Linked DNA regions of Roseisolibacter agri. The protein of the gene in region 2 interacts with the protein of the main gene of each other region in a pairwise test. Links are inferred from orthologs where the notes say so. Each region holds a gene or a part of one and is shown on either strand. Other genes may lie near its edges.

What was found.
Region 1: the proteins of gyrB (region 2) and gyrA interact in binary tests that used the Escherichia coli proteins (3 or more experiments, as listed by UniProt). The link is inferred for Roseisolibacter agri from one-to-one orthologs.

Annotation. Positions count from the first base shown.
Region 1 is NZ_BRXS01000005.1:543,950-551,328, forward strand. Bases 702-3,843 are described here. They hold gyrA (DNA gyrase subunit A), read left to right. Parts: upstream 702-1,068; coding sequence 1,069-3,618; downstream 3,619-3,843. Other genes in these bases: rosag_RS17900 (mechanosensitive ion channel family protein), read left to right, coding at 702-800. Also shown: more of rosag_RS17900, read left to right, coding at 60-701; rosag_RS17910 (threonine ammonia-lyase), read left to right, coding at 3,864-4,880; rosag_RS17915 (GGDEF domain-containing response regulator), read left to right, coding at 4,928-6,406; rosag_RS17920 (CoA-binding protein), read right to left, coding at 6,743-7,216; rosag_RS17925 (saccharopine dehydrogenase family protein), read left to right, coding at 7,321-7,379. UniProt on the Escherichia coli protein: A type II topoisomerase that negatively supercoils closed circular double-stranded (ds) DNA in an ATP-dependent manner to maintain chromosomes in an underwound state.
Region 2 is NZ_BRXS01000004.1:181,629-188,839, forward strand. What follows is about bases 1,672-4,645. They hold gyrB (DNA topoisomerase (ATP-hydrolyzing) subunit B), read right to left. Parts: upstream 4,150-4,645; coding sequence 2,194-4,149; downstream 1,672-2,193. Other genes in these bases: rosag_RS12935 (hypothetical protein), read right to left, coding at 1,672-2,033; rosag_RS12945 (DUF721 domain-containing protein), read right to left, coding at 4,363-4,645. Outside these bases: rosag_RS12925 (serine/threonine-protein kinase), read right to left, coding at 1-477; rosag_RS12930 (PEP-CTERM sorting domain-containing protein), read left to right, coding at 959-1,477; more of rosag_RS12935, read right to left, coding at 1,548-1,671; more of rosag_RS12945, read right to left, coding at 4,646-4,683; DNA replication/repair protein RecF, read right to left, coding at 4,743-5,969; rosag_RS12955 (enoyl-CoA hydratase-related protein), read right to left, coding at 5,978-6,757; rosag_RS12960 (DNA topoisomerase IB), read left to right, coding at 6,863-7,211. UniProt on the Escherichia coli protein: DNA gyrase negatively supercoils closed circular double-stranded DNA in an ATP-dependent manner to maintain chromosomes in an underwound state.

The DNA.
Region 1 (7,379 bases), on a different replicon or contig from region 2:
GCCGTCACCCTCGGCCATCCTCCCTCCCGCCACGACACGCCGCCCATCCCGGCGCTCGCATGGACTTCTTCGCCCGCCTGCAGGAAAGCTTCGCCCAGCTCGGCCTGTTCGTCCCGTCGCTCCTCGGCTCGCTCGTCATCCTGTTCGCCGGCTACCTGCTGGCGAAGCTGGTGGAGAAGGGCACGAGCCGCCTGCTCCGCCGCGTGCGGCTGAACGAGATGCTGGAGCGCGGCGGCGTGCTGCACGCCGTGGAGCGCTCGGGGACGCAGCTGAACCCCGCGCGCGTCATCGCGAACCTGCTGTTCTGGTTCGTGATGTTCGCGGTGATGCTGATCGCCGCCAACGCGCTCGGCTTCCAGTCGCTGGCGAACGTCTTCTCGGAGCTGGTGAGCTACATCCCGAGCGTGATCGCGGCGATCGTGATCATCATCGTCGGGATCGTGCTCGGCGGGTTCGTGGGTGGGCTGATCATGGCGTCGGCGGGCGGGCTGCACGGCGGGCCGACGCTGGCGCGCGTGGGCCGCTGGGGGGTGATCATCCTCGCGGTGTTCATGGCGCTGCAGGAGCTGGGGATCGCGACCGACATCGTGACGACGGCGTTCGCGATCCTGTTCGGCGCGATCGCGCTGGCGATGGCGCTCTCGTTCGGCCTCGGGAACCGCGAGCTGGCGGGCGAGGTGACGCGCGAGTGGTACGAGCGCTACAAGGCGGAGCGCGACGCGATCGCCCGCGAGGCGGCGGAGGAGGAGGCCCTCGAGGAGGCCGAGGCGCGCGCCGACGAGACGCGGCGCGAGGGCTGACCGCAGGGCGCCGGGAGCGCCGTCGGGGGCCGAATCACGGCCGTGTCACGGGGCCGGGAGCCAGTCGCTCCCGGCCCCGTGCGCGTCCCGGCAACGGGCTCCGGACGCCCTTCCGCTCGCCTGGCTGTAAGTGCGTGCGGTGGCGTCACTTACGGCGGGAGTTTCGGGTTGCGTTCAGGCGTCCCGATGGGTAGATTGGGAGGTTGCCGCGCGGGGCCCTGAAGGCCCCGCGTGCGTCGTCCCCACCGGCCGGACCGCCAGGTAGCTCATGACCGCTCCGAACAATCGCGAACGCATCCTTCCGCGTCTGATCGACGAGGAGATCAAGGAGTCGTTCATCAACTACTCGATGAGCGTCATCGTGTCGCGCGCACTGCCGGACGTGCGCGACGGGCTGAAGCCCGTGCAGCGACGCGTGCTGTACGCGATGAACGAGATCGGCCTCACGCCCGGGCGCCCGTACAAGAAGTCGGCGACGGTGGTGGGCGACGTGCTGGGCAAGTACCACCCGCACGGCGACCAGTCGGTGTACGACGCGCTCGTGCGCATGGTGCAGGACTTCTCGCTGCGCTATCCGCTGGTGGACGGCCAGGGGAACTTCGGCTCCGTGGACGGCGACCCGGCGGCCGCGTACCGCTACACCGAGTCGCGCCTGACGCGCGCGGCGACGGAGATGTTGAACGACATCGACAAGAACACCGTCGATTTCGCGCCCAACTTCGACGACCGGCTGCAGGAGCCGACGGTCCTCCCGGCCGGCATCCCGAACCTGATGGTGAACGGGAGCTCGGGCATCGCGGTCGGCATGGCGACCAACATCCCGCCGCACAACCTGCGCGAGGTCGCCGCGGCGCTCGTCGCGCTGATCGACAATCCGGACCTGGAGCCGTCGGCGATCCGGAAGCACATCAAGGGACCGGACTTCCCGACCGGCGCGTACATCTACGGCCGCCAGGGGATCCAGGACTACATCGAGACGGGCCGCGGCCGCGTCGTGATGCGTGCGCGCGCCGTGATCGAGGAGAAGGAGTCCTCCAGCAAGTCGCAGATCGTCGTCACGGAGCTGCCGTACCAGGTGAACAAGGCGCGCCTGGTGGAGCAGATCGCGGAGCTGCACCGCGAGCAGAAGGTCGAGGGGATCAGCGCGCTGCGCGACGAGTCGGATCGCGAGGGCATGCGCATCGTGATCGAGCTGAAGCGCGACGCCATCCCGCGCGTCGTGCTGAACCAGCTGTACAAGCACTCGACGATGCAGTCGACGTTCGGCGTCATCATGCTCGCCCTCGTGCCCGACGCGGCGACGGGGCGGCTGGTGCCGAAGGTCATGCCGGTGCGCGACGTCCTGCTGCACTACATCAACCACCGGCACGACGTCATCGTCCGGCGGACGCAGTTCGACCTCGACAAGGCGCTCGAGCGCGAGCACATCCTGGAAGGTCTGAAGATCGCCGTCGACAACATCGACGAGGTGATCAAGATCATCCGCGCCGCGCCCGACACGCCGACGGCGAGCGGGCAGCTGCAGCGCCGCTTCAAGCTCTCCGAGCGGCAGGCCGAGGCGATCCTGAACATGCGCCTCGCCAAGCTCACGGGCCTGGAGATCGACAAGCTGGAGGAGGAGCTCCGCGAGGTGCGCGCGATGATCGCGGACCTGAAGGAGATCCTCAACAGCCGGCCGCGCCGGATGCAGATCATGAAGGACGAGCTGGCGGAGGTGGTCGCGAAGTACGGCGACGACCGCCGCAGCGAGATCACGTCCGACGAGGGCGAGTTCACGATCGAGGACCTGATCGCCGAGGAGGACATGGTCGTGACCATGTCCCACTCGGGCTACATCAAGCGCACGCCGGTGACGACGTACCGCAAGCAGCGGCGCGGCGGGCGCGGGCTGTCGGGCCAGGACCTCAAGGACACCGACTTCATCGAGCGGCTCTTCATCGCGAGCACGCACGACTACATCATGATCTTCACGGACGACGGCCGGGTGTTCTGGCTGAAGGTCCACGAGATCCCGGCGGCCGGCCGCGCGACCCGCGGCAAGCCGATCGTGAACCTGATCAACGTGTCGCCCGACACGGGGATCCGGTCGATGGTGGCGGTGCGCGAGTTCCGCGAGGACCAGTACCTGTTCTTCTGCACGCGCAACGGCACGGTCAAGAAGACGCAGCTCAGCGAGTACGGGAACGTGCGCGCGACGGGCATCAAGGCGATCAAGATCGAGAAGGACGACGCCCTGATCGACGTGCAGATCACCAGCGGGACGAACGACGTGGTGCTGGCCACCAAGCACGGCCTGTCGATCCGCTTCCCGGAGTCGCAGGTGCGCGACATGGGCCGCGACACGACCGGCGTGAAGGGCGTGGACCTGCGCCCCGACGACAAGGTCGTGAGCATGGTCGTCGTGCGCCGCATCGACGCGACGCTGCTGCTCGTCACCGAGAAGGGGATGGGCAAGGTGACCGACCTGACCGAGTACCGCGTGCAGGGCCGCGGCGGCAAGGGCATCATCACCGGCAAGCTGTCCGACAAGACGGGCGGGCTGGTCGCGCTGATGGAGGTCGTGCAGGACGACGAGATCATGCTGATCACCAAGAACGGCGTGATCATCCGCTCGGCCGTCAACGAGGTGCGCAACACCGGCCGCAACGCGCAGGGCGTGAAGCTGGTGAACCTCGACGCCAAGGACTTCGTCTGCGCCGTGGCCCGGGTGGTCTCGGAGAAGGACGAGAACGCCGAGGGGCTGGAGGCCGACGACTCGGTCGCCGGCGACAACGGGGACAACGGCGACGGCGCCGAGGGGTCGGACGCGGCGGAGTGAGCCCGTTCGGCCGAGGCACCATGCGGTGACGACGGCCCTCCGGCAGCTGCCGGAGGGCCGTCGTGCGTTCGGCCGTCGCCCCTCCACCCCGCTGTGGCGCTTTCCTGCGGTACGAGTGGTGCGAGGGGCGGCGGCGCGATTTGGTCGCGTTCCCGCGAGTCACTAGATTCGGCGGAACGGGGTCAAAGCGGCCTGAGCCATATCGTGTCGGCCGCCGCCCTCGCGCCTCCACCCGCCGCCCGTCGATGACCACCACCGCGACTCCGCTCGTCACGCTGGACGCCCTCCGCGCGGCCGCCGCCGCGCTGCGCGGCGTGGCCGTGCGCACGCCGCTGCTGCCGGCCGACGACGTGGTGCCGCCCACCGCGGGCGGGCGCGTGTGGGTGAAGCCCGAGATGCTGCAGCGCGGCGGCGCGTTCAAGCTGCGCGGCGCCTACACCTTCCTGGCCGAGCTGCCGCCGGCGGCGCGGGCGCGCGGCGTGGTCGCGCCGTCGTCGGGGAACCACGCGCAGGCGGTGGCGCTGGCCGCGCGGCTGTTCGGCGTCCCGGCGACGGTCGTCATGCCGACCACCGTCACGCCGGCCAAGCGCGCGGGCGCCGAGCGGCTGGGCGCGCGCATCGAGCTGGCGGGGACGACGACGGCCGACCGCATGGGCCGCGCGATGGAGCTGGTGCGCGAGTCGGGCGCGGTGCTCGTGCCGCCCTACGACCACCCGACGATCATCGCGGGGCAGGGGACCGCGGGGCTGGAGCTCGTCGAGGACCTGCCGACGGTGAAGCTGGTGCTGGTGCCGGTGGGCGGCGGTGGGCTCAGCGCGGGCGTGGCGACGGCGGTGAAGCTGCTGTCGCCGGGGACGCGCGTGGTGGGCGTGGAGCCCGCGGGGGCGCCCAAGCTGACGCGCGCGCGCGCCGAGGGGCGCCCGGTGCACCTCGGGCAGACGAAGGGGCTGGCCGACGGGCTGCTCGCGGTGGAGGTGGGCACCGCGCCCTTCGCGCACCACCAGGCCTACGTCGACGACGTGGTGGTGGTGGACGACGCCGCGCTGCCGCCGGCGATGCGCGCGCTGCTGGACCGCATGAAGCTCGTCGCGGAGCCGAGCGGCGCGATCACGCTGGCGGCGCTGCGCGAGGGGCTGGTGGCGCCCGCCGCCGACGGCGACACGGTGTGCGTGCTGAGCGGGGGCAACATCGAGTGGCCGGGTCTGTGCAGCGTGCTGGGAGCGCCGGACGGCTCCGGCGCGCCCGCGGCCTCCGGCCGCTGACCGACGCCCGCGCCCGGACCGAACGCCCCATGCCCGGAGCGGCCACGATGAGCGCGCGCATCCTGATCGCGGACGACGATCCGGCGGTCGTCGAGAGCGTGTCGTGGGTGCTGGAGGAGCACGGCTACGAGGTCACCGCCGTGCCCGGCGCGACCGCGCTGCTCGAGCTGCTGGGCAGTGGCGAGGAGCGGCCGCCCGACCTGCTCCTGCTGGACATCTTCATGCCCGACGGCGACGGCGTGCAGCTGCTGGAGCGGATCAAGCGCGAGCCGCGGTGGCGCGACGTGCCGGTGCTGATGCTCTCCTCCGCGCCCGTGGAGGAGGCGACGGTGCGCTCGCTCGGACTGGGCGCCGCGGACTACGTGCGCAAGCCGTTCCGCGTGAAGGAGCTGGTCGCGCGCATCCAGGCGCAGCTGCGCGTGGGCGCGGTGCTCCGCACGCAGCGCGACACGCTGCGACGCACGCAGGAGGAGCTGGAGCGCGCCCGCGCCGACGCCGAGAACCGCCGCAAGCTGGTGGACATCCTGCACGAGGTCACGGGCGACCTGGCGGCGGACGAGGTCTACCACCTGCTGGCCCGCCGCGTGGCGCGCGCGCTCAGCGTGTCGCACTGCGCGGTGATCCTCACGGGCCCGCACCACGAGGTGGGCGTGGTCGCGACGGCGTTCGAGAACCCGAAGCTGCAGAAGGGGCAGATCGCGATCGCCGACTATCCCGAGGTGCGGCAGGCGTTCGACACGCGCGAGCCGGTGCTGCTGGAGGACGTCGCGTCGTCGCCGCTGTACGGCGGGCGCGCCGTGGTGGGGCTGGACGGCACGGAGGTGCCGGTGCGCAGCGCGATGGCGCTGCCGTTCGCGATCGACCCGGCGCAGCGCGGCGTGTTCCTGCTGCGCCGCACGCGCGAGCAGCCGCCGCTGACGCCCGAGGACGTGGCGTTCGCGGAGGCGGTGATCGGCGCCGCGGTGGCGGTGGTGCAGCGCGCGCAGGTGATCGAGACGACGCGCGCCGACAACGCGCGCCTGGAGCACCTGGCGACGACGGACTCGCTGACGCGGCTGCTGAACCGCCGCGCGCTCACGGAGCGGCTGACGACGGAGATGGAGCGCGCGCTGCGCTACGACACGTCCGTGGCGCTGCTGCTGCTGGACCTCGACCACTTCAAGCGCGTCAACGACACGCACGGCCACCTGGTGGGCGACGCGGTGCTGCGGTCGGTGTCGGAGCTGCTGATGGCCGCCGCGCGCAGCAGCGACATGGTGGGGCGCTACGGCGGCGAGGAGTTCCTGATCGTGCTGCCGGAGACCGACGACGACGGCGCGGTGGTGTTCGCGGAGCGCATCCGCGAGCGCGTGGAGGGGTTCGCGTTCCGCCCATGGGACGACGAGCGCGAGCTGCGCATGACGGCGAGCATCGGCGTGGCGACGTTCCCCGCGGCGCGCATCGAGAGCGTGGAGGACCTGTTCGCGCGCGCGGACGCGGCGCTGTACCGGGCGAAGGCGGACGGACGGAATCGCGTGCGGCTCTGACTCTGCCGTCTGCTGCGTGAACTACGAGACAGGATGACCAGGAGGCTCCGCGTGGCGCGTCGTTCCATACGCCGCACAGAGCCTCCTGGTCATCCTGTCATCCTGTCTGCGCTTGTAGGTCGGGTCCGGTGTGCCGTACCCGTTTGCCGATGGGGGATGCGGATGCTCCGGATGAGAACGGATCCTTCGGGTCGTCCCGCGCGGCGGCGATGTCCCGTGCGCCGGGACGGAGCGATCCGTCTGATCCGCGTCATCCGGAGCATCCGTCACCTCTCCAATGGAGGGGGCCGGCGCGGCGATGCAGGGCGCACGATCCGCAGCCCGCGGCCCGCCGCGCTATATCCCCATTCCGCGCAGCTCGACCATCAGACACCGGTCCTGCACGACCGCGATCCCCGCGCGCGCCAGCTGCTCCGCCACCTCGTCGTGATAGATGCCCGACTGCAGCCAGACGGCGTGCGGGCCGGCGGCGAGGATGTCGTCGACGTGGGCCGGGAGGTCCTTCGGGCGGCGGAAGACGTTCACCAGGTCGATGGGGCCCGGCACGTCCGCGAGCCGGCGGTAGACGCGCTCGCCCAGGATCTCGGTGACCTCCGGGTAGTAGACCGGGACCGGGACGATCTCGTAGCCCGCCCGCTGCGCGTACTTGGGGACGTAGAAGGCCGGCTGCATCGACTCCGGCGTCTTGATGCCCAGCACGGCGATGCGCTTCACGCGGCCGAGGAGCGCGGCGATGGCGGCGGGCGTCTCGAGCAGGCGGGAGCGCCAGTCGGGATCCTGGGGGCTGGGGCGGATGGCGGCGGCTGTCATGGCCACCCCCTCCTGCGAGGAGCGTGCGCGAGGGGCGCAGGCGAGCGCGGGCGCCGGCCGTTAGCTTGCGGGCGCTCAACCCAACTCGACCAGGAGACTCATCGATGCGGATGCTCGTGCTCGGTGCGGGGCTGCAAGGCTCCGCCTGCGCCTACGACCTGCT
Region 2 (7,211 bases):
CGCCGACTGCACCGCGGCGAGCGGCAGGCGGCGCACCTCGTGGAGGATGCGGTCGAGCGCGCGCCCCTCGACGTACTGCATCACGAAGCAGTGCAGGTCGTCGACGTCGCGCACCGAGTGGATGGTGACGATGTTCGCGTGCGACAGGTTCGCGACCGTCACCGCCTCCTGCTGGAAGCGCTCCACCATGCCGTGGCCGCTCAGCAGCGACGGCGACATCACCTTGAGCGCGACCCAGCGGTCGAGGCGCAGCTCGCGCGCGAGGTACACCGCCGCCATGCCGCCGCGTCCGATCTCGCGCTCGATCGTGAACTCGCCGCGCAGCGCGGCCTGGAGGTGCGCCGCGACGTGGCGCCAGCTCGTGTGCCGTGCGGAATCGGCCGCCGTGTCGGGCGTCGGAGATCGGTCGCTGGTCGCGGGCGTGCTGCCGGCGCCGTAGGCCGGCGTGGACGGGCCGGAGCGCACCGCGACGGGCACGCCGCAGCGCGGGCAGAAGCGCGCTTCCGGGGTGACGGGCGCGCCGCACGACGCGCACTCCGTGACCACGGGTGTGCCGCATTCGCTGCAGAACCGCTGGCCGGGCTGGATGGCCGTCCCGCAGCGGGTGCATCCCAGTGCCGTTCTCATGCGCGCGCACTCTCCCGCCGACCAGTGCGGCCTCGCGACGCGGCTTCGAGGCGATGTGCCGGCGCGTGAAAGGCCCGGGCGCCCGCCCGGTCCCCTCGTCGCGCCGGTCGGACCGTCGCGGACGGCCCTCGCAGATGCTTGCATCCGCACCACGGTTCGGCAAGAGCCGGGTTGCGGCCCACCCGCGGCGGGCCGCGCGGATTACGGTGTCGTCAGCCTCGGCGCGTTCGGGTCGCGGCGCGCTCGCGCCTGTCTTGCCGCCCGGGTCGGAGGCACGTACCGTGGCGCGGTCGACCATCCGGCCACCATCCAGATACGAGGAGCGTGTCGCATGCGCGTCATCCGCCCACTGCTCGCATGTGCGGCACTCGTACTGTCCACCGCGCGTCCGGCCCGGGCGCAGACCCTCACCCTGGTGCTCGAGCAGCCGCTCGTGACGGGCGTGGTCGCGCCCTCCGCGGTGTCGTTCGTCGGCACGCTGACCAATACGGGCACGACGACGCTGTTCCTCAACGGCACGACCGTCACGTCGTCGCTCTCCGTGGACGTCACGCCGTTCCTCGCCAACGCGCCGACGAGCATCGCGCCGGGCGCGATCTTCACGACCGAGCTGTTCCGGGCGCTGGTTCCCGGCGGCACCGCGTCCGGCAGCTACGGTGGGACGTTCTACGTGCTCGGCGGCCCCAGCAACACGGCGTCGAGCGTCCTCGCCAGCGCGTCGTTCGACGTCGGTGTCGGCGCGGCGACCAGTACCGTCCCCGAGCCGGGCACCACGGCGCTGGTGGCGAGCGGCGTGGCCGCGCTCGCGCTGGCACGCGCGCGACGCCGCGCGAGACGCCGCGGCGCCTGACCGCGCAGGCACGACGACGAAGGGCCGGGGAGATTCCCCGGCCCTTCACGTTCTCGATGCCCGTGGCCGCTCAGGGCAGCTTCGCGTTCGGATAGCGGCCCTTCACGTTCGCGAGCGGGCCGAAGCTCGCCCGCTCGACGACCTTCGTGGTCGGCGAGTATGCGACGACGAAGGCGCCCGGCTCCGGCGCCTGCGCGAAGCGCATCGCCACGATGTAGACCTTCAGGTCGCCCTCGGCGAACTGCACCTCGGCGTCGGTGCCCTGCATCTCGCCGAAGCGCGTCAGGATCCGCCCCGACATCTGATTCACCCCGTCGGCCGACTGCATGCTCTCGCGCAGCCGCGGGCCGGCATGGGCGAAGGCGCTGTCGCCCCGGGTCGTGAAGATCCAGTCGACGAACTGCCGCGGGAAGGCGAGCGAGTCCGGCGCGGCGTCCTTCGAGACGGCGATCTTCGAGGCGGCGGCGGGCGCGGCCTGCGCCCGGAGCGCGGCGGGGGCGAGGGGCAGCGCGGCGAGCACGCCGGCGGCGAGGGCGAGGCGGAGGGTTCCGGCCATGGGGCGGGGCGGTGGGGAGGGTGCGACGGTGCGCGTCACCGTGGCGCGCGGAGCCCCTACGGCGGCTGTTGTTCATCCGTTTCGTGTCGGGCGACCGGACGCGACGAGGGGGCGGACCGCATGGCGGTCCGCCCCCTCGCTCACCCCGCCTGGTGCGTCCTCAGACGTCCAGGTTCGACACGAAGCGCGCGTTGGCCTCGATGAACTCGCGCCGCGGGTCGACGTTGTCGCCCATCAGCGTCGAGAAGATCTGGTCGGCCAGCACCGCGTCCTCCATCGTGACCTGCAGCAGCGTGCGGGTCTCCGGGTCCATCGTGGTCTCCCACAGCTGGTCCGGGTTCATCTCGCCCAGCCCCTTGTAGCGCTGGATGTTGATGTTCTTCCCGTCGTTGCCGCCGAGTCGCGTCATGTACTCGTCGCGCTCCTTCTCGGCGTAGGCGTAGTACACCTCCTTCCCCTTGGCCACCCGGTAGAGCGGCGGCTGGGCGATGTACATGTAGCCCGCCTCGATCAGCTCCGGCATCTGCCGGAAGAAGAACGTCAGGAGCAGCGTGCGGATGTGGGCGCCGTCGACGTCGGCGTCCGTCATGATGACGATCTTGTGGTAGCGCGTCTTCGTGAGGTCGAACTCGTCCTTGATCCCCGAGCCGATCGCCGTGATGATCGTCCGGATCTCCTCGTTCGACAGCACCTTGTCGATGCGCGCCTTCTCGACGTTGATGATCTTGCCGCGCAGCGGCAGGATCGCCTGGTACGCGCGGTTGCGCCCCATCTTCGCCGAGCCGCCGGCGGAGTCGCCCTCGACCAGGTAGAGCTCCGAGCGCGACGGATCGTCGATCGAGCAGTCGGCCAGCTTGCCCGGCAGGTTGCCGACGTCGAGCGCGCTCTTCTTGCGCGTGAGGTCGCGCGCCTTGCGCGCCGCCTCACGCGCACGCGCCGCGCTGACCGCCTTCTCGATGATCGCGTTGGCGACCTTCGGCGTCTCGTCCAGGTACTGCGTCAGCAGCTCGTTGACCACCGAGCGCACCGCGCCCTCGGCCTCCGAGTTGCCCAGCTTCGTCTTCGTCTGGCCCTCGAACTGCGGCTCGCGGACCTTCACCGAGAGCACCGCCACCAGCCCCTCGCGGACGTCGTCGCCGGTGAGGCGGATGTCCTTGTCCTTCTTGTTGAGGGCCGACGACTTCTCGATGTACTTGTTGATGACGGTCGTGAGCGCGCTCTTCAACCCCGTGAGGTGCGTGCCGCCCTCGTGGGTGTTGATGTTGTTCACGAACGAGAACACCGACTCGGCGTAGCTGTCGTTGTACTGCATCGCCAGCTCGATCCCGATGTTGTCGCGCTCCGTCTCGATGTAGACGACCTGGGCGTGCAGCGGCTTCTTGTTCGCCGCCTGCGTCAGGTGCGCCACCATCTCGCGCAGGCCGCCCTCGGCGTGGAACGTCTCCTCCTTCTCCTCGCCCGGCCGCTCGTCCTTGAGCGTGATGGTCACGCCCTTGTTCAGGAACGAGAGCTCGCGCAGGCGCGCCTGGAGCGTGCCGTAGTCGTAGATCGTCGACTCGGTGAAGATCACGGGGTCCGGCTTGAACCAGACCTTGGTGCCCGTGTCCTTCTTGGCCACGTCGCGGAGCGTCTTGAGCTTCGTCGTCGTGTCGCCACGCGCGAAGTCCATGTAGTGCTCCTTGCCGTCGCGCTTCACCCAGACCTTGAGCGTCTCGGAGAGCGCGTTGACGCACGACACGCCGACGCCGTGCAGGCCGCCGGAGACCTTGTAGCTGTTCTTGTCGAACTTGCCGCCGGCGTGCAGCACGGTCATCGCCAGCTCGACGCCGGGCAGCTTCTCCACGGGGTGCACGTCCACCGGGATGCCGCGGCCGTTGTCGGTGACGCTGATCGAGTTGTCGGCGTGGATCACGACGTCGACGCGGTTGGCGTAGCCGGCCAGCGCCTCGTCGATCGAGTTGTCGACGACCTCGTAGACGAGGTGGTGCAGGCCGCGGGGGCCCGTCGAGCCGATGTACATGCCGGGGCGTTTCCGGACCGCCTCCAGCCCCTTGAGCACCTGAATCGAGCCCGCGCCGTACTCGGTCGGCGTCGGCTTGTCCGTCGTCTTGGTCATCCGCAACCCCAGTGGTCGAACCGCACCGCGGCACCCCCACGCCGACGCCCCTCGGACGAGGGCGCGCGGGCGCTTGCCGGACGGTACGGGAAGCCTCGAAATGTACCCCGCGGGCGGCCCGAACGCAACCCGATGGTCCCGGCCTAACTGCTTGTTCCCCAACGCATTACCGGCAGCCTCCAGCGGCCGCCGCGAGGCCCCGGGAACGTGACCTCAGTCGCGCTTGAGCGTCAGCCGGATCCGCTGCACGGGCGGCCGCTCCGGGTGCGTGTTCAGCGCCCGCAGGAGCTCCGGCTCCAGCAGCGACAGCTCGGTCATCCAGGCGTGGCTCTGCACCGCCACCCACAGCGTCCCGTCCACGCTCACCGACAGCGGCTCGGTCACCGCGGCGATCTGCGCCCCCACCAGCGTCGGCCACTCGGGGACCACGGACGCCTGCGCCACGCGCTGCTCGATCCCCGCATCGGCGAGCACGCCGGCCAGGAGGTCGCCGAGGAGGGAGGGGCGGGGATTGCGGGAGTTCGGCTGCGACATTACGGCGACTTCGGGACTGCGGGGCGGGAAGGGTCCGGGAAGATACGGCCGCGGCCGGCTCAGAGCGACAGGACGCCGTCCTGGATCCCGGCCCGCGGCAGCCGGGTCAGCTCGGGCGGGACGTCGCTCGCCCGCGGCACCACCAGCAGCACCTGTCCCAGCCCGGCGTCCCCCAGCAGGGCGAGGATCCGGTGGGCGCGGCGGGCGTCCAGCTCCGCGAACGGGTCGTCCAGCAGGAAGAGCGGCGCGCTGCCCACGTGGTCGCGCAGCGTCGCCGCCTCCAGCATCCGGAGCGCGATGGCCGCCGTCCGCTGCTGCCCGGCCGACCCGAACAGCCGCAGGTCGCGGCCGCCCATCGCCAGCTCCAGGTCGTCGCGGTGCGGGCCGGCGTGCGTGAGCCCGCGCTTGAGGTCGAGCGGGCGCTTGTCGGCCAGCGCGCGCTTCAGCGCCTCGCGCGCGCCGTCCACCGAGTCGTCGTCACCCGCGACGTGCGGCACGTCGAGCGCGGTCGCGTAGCGCAGCCGCATCGGCGACCGCTCGCCGATCGCCGCGCACAGCTGCGCGAACGCCTCCGCGTGCTGCCGCACCCAGCGCCGCCGCTCGGTCCAGAGCACGGCGCCGTGCTCCGCGAGCTGCGGCTCCCACACCGACGCCCGCCCCTCGCCGCGGCCGCTGCGCATCGCGTCGCGCAGCGCGGCGTTGCGGCGCACGAGCGCGCCGCGGTAGGCCTGCAGCGCCGACAGGTAGCGGCGCGACGTCAGCGCGAGCGCGACGTCCAGGTAGCGCCGCCGCTCGCTCGGGCTGCCCGCCACCAGCACGACGTCGCCCGGCGAGAAGATCACGCTCGGGACCGCGCCCAGCGCGTCGCTCAGGCGCGGCACCTCGGCGCCGTCGATGCGCACGCGCTTGCGCTTGGTCGCGCGCTCGAAGCCGACGCCGACCTCGCGGTCGATCACGCGGTCGGCGCGCGCGGTGCCCGCCTCGCCCGCGGGCACCGCGACCTCCGCCGACACGTGGAAGCCGACCGCGCCGAAGCGCACGAGGTCCGCGTCGCGCGCGCCGCGCACGGAGCGCAGCAGCTCCAGGTAGTAGACCGACTCCAGCAGGTTCGTCTTGCCGTGGCCGTTCTCGCCGACGATGGTCAGCCCGTCCGGCGGCACCGCGAGGTCGACGCGCTCGAGGTTGCGGAAGTCGCGCACCACCAGCCGCCGCAGCTCCACGCGCGGCACGCGCACGGGCGCGGTGGGCGACGGCGCGTCCTCCACGCGCGGTGCGGCGTCGCCCACGACGGCGGTCAGCGCCCGCGGAACTGCGGCGCGCGCTTGGCCAGGAACGCCGACGTCCCCTCGGCGCGGTCCTCGGTCGCCGCCGCGAGCCCGAACGCGTTGGCCTCGAACTGCTGCGCCTCGTCGAACGCGAGGTCGTAGCCCGCGTTCACCGCCTCGATGCAGAGCGCGAGCGCGAGCGGCGCGTTCGCCGTCATCGCCGTCGCCATCGCGCGCGCGCGGTCCAGCAGCTCGGCCGCGGGCACGATGGCGTTCGCGAGCCCGATGCGGTGCGCCTCGGTGGCGTCGATCATCTCGCCGGTCAGCAGCAGCTGCAGCGCGCGCCCGCGGCCCACCAGGCGCGCCAGCCGCTGCGTGCCGCCGTAGCCGGGGATCAGGCCGAGCTTCACCTCGGGCTGCCCGAACTTCGCGTGCTCCGACGCGAGGCGGACGTGGCAGGCCATCGCCAGCTCGCAGCCGCCGCCGAGCGCGAAGCCGTTGACCGCGGCGATGGTGGGCTTGGGCGACGTCTCGAACTTCCGGAACACCTCCTGGCCGAGGCGCGCGCGCCGCTTGGCGTCGAGCGGGTCGGCCTGGCCGATCTCGGAGATGTCGGCGCCCGCGATGAACGCGCGCCCCGCGCCCGTGAGGATGACCGCGCCCACGTCCTCGCGCTCGCGCAGCTCGTCGATCGCCTGGCCCAGCTCGCGGATCACGAGGTCGGCGAGCGCGTTGAGCTTGTCCGGCCGGTTGACCGTGAGCACGGCGATGCGGTCGGCGACGTCGAGGGTCAGCGTCTGGAAGGCCATGGCGGGGAGTGCGGTCGAGGGGCGCGGGGCGTCCGGCCGGACGCCGATTCTCGGGGGCGGAAAGCTACGCAGGCGGACCGCAATTTGCTTCGGTCCGCCTAAGTCATGGCGCACCAATGGATTCTGCGCAGAGGCACGAAGCGGAGCGGCTTCCGCTACGTGGCGCCGGGCGGGAAGCCGGCGTCGGCGGCCGCGCGCGCGCGCGCCGAGGCGCTGGCCATCCCGCCCGCGTGGACCGACGTGCACGTGGCAACGTCGCCATCGGCCGCGGTGCAGGCGTGGGGCTACGACGCGAAGGGGCGCAAGCAGTACCGCTACCACGAGCGGGCGGCCGAGCGTGGCCAGCTGCGGAAGTACTACCGCGTGCGGCAGATGGCGCGCGACCTCCCGGCGATCCGCGATGCGCTGTCGCGCGACGTCGGAAGCGCCCGCCGCCGGAGCGCCACCGCGCTCA